2 regions of the Pseudomonas sp. FME51 genome follow, and region 1 is predicted to be linked to the other one. Evidence: riboswitches for the same ligand, from Rfam matches in the RefSeq annotation. Region 1 holds a riboswitch; the other holds the start of a gene.
What was found. A riboswitch is a leader RNA that binds a small molecule or an ion and turns the genes downstream of it on or off. The one in region 1 is predicted to bind cobalamin.
Positions count from the first base shown of each region.

Region 1 (2,202 bases):
GTAGGGGGCTGCGGGCACAGATGCACCCCATGGTGGAATGCTGTCGTCCCAGCGTCCGAAAGGGTTGTCGATCTCGGTCTTGCCACGCTGATCCAGTACGGTGAAACCAGCTTCCAGATCATCAGTGAAGCGGTGGCTCAGGCTGAACGCCAGGGAGCGGTTGCGATAGGCATCATCATCTGCATCGCTGGCATAGGATGTGCGGGTGCGGTCGATACCGGCGGTTTCTTCCAGCCCAGCGGACAGGTTGAAGCGGGTGCGCTCGTTGCCGCCGGACAGGCCCAGGGTGCGTTCCCAGGTGCTGTCGCTGCCGCCGGCGATGCGTACATAGGGGCGAAGACCGTCGCTATCGCCGCGGCGGGTGAATATCTGGATCACGCCGCCCATGGCATCGGCACCATGAATGGCCGAGCGCGAGCCACGCAGCACTTCGACGCGCTCGATCTGATCGACGCTGAGAAACTGCAGGGCTGCGCTACCTGCGGTGGCCGAACCGGCGCGCACGCCGTCGACCAGTATCAGGGTCTGAGCGGTGCTGGTACCGCGTACGTTCAGGCCGAACAAGGCGCCACGACCACCATAATTGGAGACTTGTACGCCCGGCACCTGGGTCAGTAGCGTGAGCACGTTGGCCGGACGCAACCGCTCGATATCCGTCCGGGTAAACACGGTGCTCGCGGCGCTGCTGTCGCTGCGCTGTTCCACGTCGCGGTTGGCAGTAATCAGGGTATCGGACAATTTCAGTGCCTGTTCATGGGAAACAGGCTGCTCAGCCAGTGCCAGGCTCGGGGCCAGGGCGATGCTAAGGGCAATACGAGACAATTTCATTATGAATCCTCAAAAGGTCGGAGACTTTCGAGGAGGGCAGGTAAGCAAGTGCGGACGGGAGGAATAATAGAAAACCGACACGGCACTTGACGGTGATGCCCTCCGCAACACCAGTCGATATTTCATGTGGGCCGGTCTCCGGACTCTCGACACCCATTCGCTCACCTTCCCATGCCGAGGCACAGTGGTCATTGAGCGAACGCCGATCCATGATCGGGGTCGATTACCGTTGCGGGGGCAGTGCCGGGATTGTTCGCTCGATTGAGTCGGGAACGCACCGGCTTTCCGTTTCATGCCTGATATCAGGCACACCTGCATGAATAGCGCGGCGAATGGTATGTCGCTGGTCTGGGAAATACAAGAAGTCATGCTGGCGTGGTGCCGTCAGTGGCTGGCTCACCGCCGACGGGCAGGGCATACTTGCCTGTACTTCAGTCATCACCTGGCCGCCTGCTGATCATGCTGCTCTCCGATACCAATGGATCTTTTGCCGAGACCACCATTACCCAGTTGCGCGACTATCCCGAATGGCATCGGGGCCGTAGCCGTTACGCCATCTGGATGATTCCCATCAACTGCCCGGAGGTGCTGGCCTATATCGATCAGGTAACAGTATCGTTGGCGGATCTGCTGCATCCCACCCGGCGCCAACCACATATCACCCTGTTCGTCTGTGGTTTCGAAGGGCAGAGCGTTATGCATGACGACGACTTTACTTATACCCAATTGCAGCGCCAGCTGGCTGATCTCAACCGGCTGAGTTTGCCGCCAGGCGCTCTGCGGGTAGGCGGGCCGGACAGTTTTTCCAGTGCGGCCTTCCTGACGGTGGGGGACCCACAGGGATATTTGCCACGCTGGCGCGAGACGCTGGCTGCCAGTTGTACCGAGATTCGCCAGGCCGTTTATGTGCCGCACATTACCCTGGGTTTGTATCGGCGAACGATCAGTGCCGAGGACCTGCGCCAGCGTCTGCAGCGACTGCCGGGGCCGGGTGATCTGTCAATGCCGGTGGAACGGCTTGAGTACGTTACCTACCGGAGTGATGACATGTTCAGTCCACTGGAATGTCAGCACCGGGTGACGTGGTAGAGGGATGAGCGGCCGCTGCGGCAACCGCCTACCTTCAGCTAGGCCGATCGTCGATCAGAAAGTTGCCGGTTTGGTGCGAGGTATCGCTGCTTTCCAGGGTATTGAGCTCAGCTTCGTCCTTGAGGCCGACTCCCGACAATTGCCGGCGGCAGGCCTCGCGCATGAGGTACATCAGACGGTGAGCGGCCATGCCGTAGCTGAGCCCTTCCAGACGGATATTGGATATGCAATTGCGTGCGGCGTCGGTCAGACCGACCTTGGGCGCATAGGTGAAGTACAGGCCCA
Region 1 covers NZ_JABUYN010000005.1:102,613-104,814, reverse strand. Annotated here, with positions in the region: gene INT39_RS10605 (TonB-dependent receptor domain-containing protein) at 1-828, opposite strand, end outside; cobalamin riboswitch at 940-1,159, opposite strand; gene INT39_RS10600 (hypothetical protein) at 1,145-1,285, shown strand; gene INT39_RS10595 (2'-5' RNA ligase family protein) at 1,249-1,917, shown strand; gene eutC (ethanolamine ammonia-lyase subunit EutC) at 1,952-2,202, opposite strand, start outside.

Region 2 (2,202 bases), on a different contig from region 1:
CCCAGGTACTGTGCGTAGTAACCGTTATTAATACGGCGATCCTCGCTGTACGAGGTACTACTGCTGACCTCATCGGTCAGATGGTCGAAGCCCAGGGTCAGCAGATGGTCAGTACCCAGTTCGATATCATTCTGCCAACCCAGGCTGTCGCGCCGGGTATCGAAACGGCTGTTGAAGACGCTGCCATTGAAGGTGTCGTTCTTGTCCTCGCTGCGTGCTGCCTGCAACGTCACCCGCCAGGGTTCAAGGGGTGAGAAGCGCGCATTGAGGCTGTGGGTCTTCAGCTTCGAGTCGTTATTGGCCTCGTAGCCCGAGTCGAAGTCGTTATGTGAATGGGATTCCAGCACATGGCCTTCCAGCTCCAGGCCATTGTCGAAGCGATAACCGGCGCGCAGATTACCGGAGAGCTCGCGGTAACCATCGTTATCCGGGTCACCACGGCCTGGCCGGGCGTCGATGCCCCGAGTGGACAGGCTGGTCACCGCCGCGCTGTACCAGCCCCGACCGATTCCGCCGGATATGCCGGCACTGCCCTCATGGTGGTTACGGCTGCCGGCCGTGAGCGACATCCAGGGCTTGGGATCACCCCCGGTACCGCGCTTGGTGAAAATCTGGATCACCCCACCGATGGCTTCGGAGCCATACAGGCTGGAACGTGGCCCGCGCACGATCTCGATGCGTTCGATCTGCTCGATGGGCAAGTTGTGCAGCGCCGCGCTACCGCTGGTAACCGAGCCAATGCGAACACCGTCAATCAATACCAGCACATGATCACTGCTGCTACCGCGGATGCCAACCGTGCTGGATTTGCCCGCTCCACCATTGTTGACAATGCTCAGCGACGGAGTGCGCCGTAGCAGGTCCAGTATGTCGGTCGGCTGCAGGCGCTGGATGGCACGCTGATCCAATCGCGTCACCGCGCCCAGATTGGCCCCCAGCGATTGCCCGGTGCGGGTCGCAGTAACGGTCTGGTTATCCAGGGAAAGGGGTTCGGCATGGGAAAAACAGGCAGAGGCCATCAGGGCCGCCGCCAGGGAGGTGCGTACAAACTTCATCTGTGCTCCGTCGCCGTACTCACCCGTACGGCATGGCTGGTTATGCAGTCGGCGAACGGAGTTGGGGAGACGATTTCAGACACATCATGAAAACGCTACACCCGCAGAGCCCGCCGCACTGCCGTGACATGCGACAGGCCGGTCTCCGGGCTCATGAGTGGACTGGTATCCGATGATTCGACCTTCCCGTGCAGAGCACAGTGGTCATACTGAATCATCCACCAGCACATGGCTTTCGCGATGCTGGCACTCATTTACCGTTGCGGGGGCAGCGCCGGAATAGTCTGTAGAAGACGCACCGGCTTCCCAGTTTCACCTGCCGGACAATATCGGGCAGGAACCTGAAGCGGGTGGAAGACTAAGAGGTTTTCACAGGTAAGTAAAGACGCTCCCGCCAGCGTCCGATATTCACGCGCTAGCGGGAGAGCCAACTTATGGGGCCGTGAAGGTCCCATTCATTCAGTAGAAGGCAGAGCGTAGGCGATCACGTAATCGCCGCGATCCGGCGACACCCGTGCGCCACCGGCGCTGATGACAATGTACTGCTTGCCGGTATCCGGCGAGATATAAGTCATCGGACCGCTCTGGCTGCCCACCGGCAGGCGGGATTTCCAGATTTCCTTGCCGGTGTAGCTGTCGAACGCCCGCAGATAGTAGTCTTGGGTTCCCGCGAAGAACAACAGGCCGGTCTCGGTCGCCAGCGACGGGCCCAGCGTCGGCATGCCGACCGGAATCGGCAGACGCATCTTGATCCCCATCGGGCCGGTGTCGCGCACGGTGCCCACCGGCACCTGCCAGATCAGCTCACCCGTCTTCAAATCGATGGCGGACATCGTACCGAATGGCGGCTTCTGGCAGGGAATGCCGAACGGCGACAGGAAACGCTCGCGCATGGCGCCGTAGGGCGTGCCTTCCATCGGCACGATACCCATTTCGATACCGCTGGCCTCCTCCGGGATCGCTTCTCTGGGCAACATATAGTTGGCCAGACCCAGACGCATGTCATTGACGAACATGTAACTGGTGGTCGGGTCCACGGAGACACTGCCCCAGTTCATGCCGCCCAGCGAACCGGGATATTGCAACGAGCGATCCAGCCCCGGTGGCGTATACACACCTTCATGACGCATGTCGGCGAACTGGATCC
Region 2 covers NZ_JABUYN010000011.1:89,106-91,307, reverse strand. Annotated here, with positions in the region: gene btuB (TonB-dependent vitamin B12 receptor) at 1-1,055, opposite strand, end outside; cobalamin riboswitch at 1,174-1,415, opposite strand; gene INT39_RS17590 (membrane-bound PQQ-dependent dehydrogenase, glucose/quinate/shikimate family) at 1,511-2,202, opposite strand, start outside.
Region 2: another riboswitch for cobalamin. It lies ahead of btuB (TonB-dependent vitamin B12 receptor); the one in region 1 lies ahead of INT39_RS10605 (TonB-dependent receptor domain-containing protein).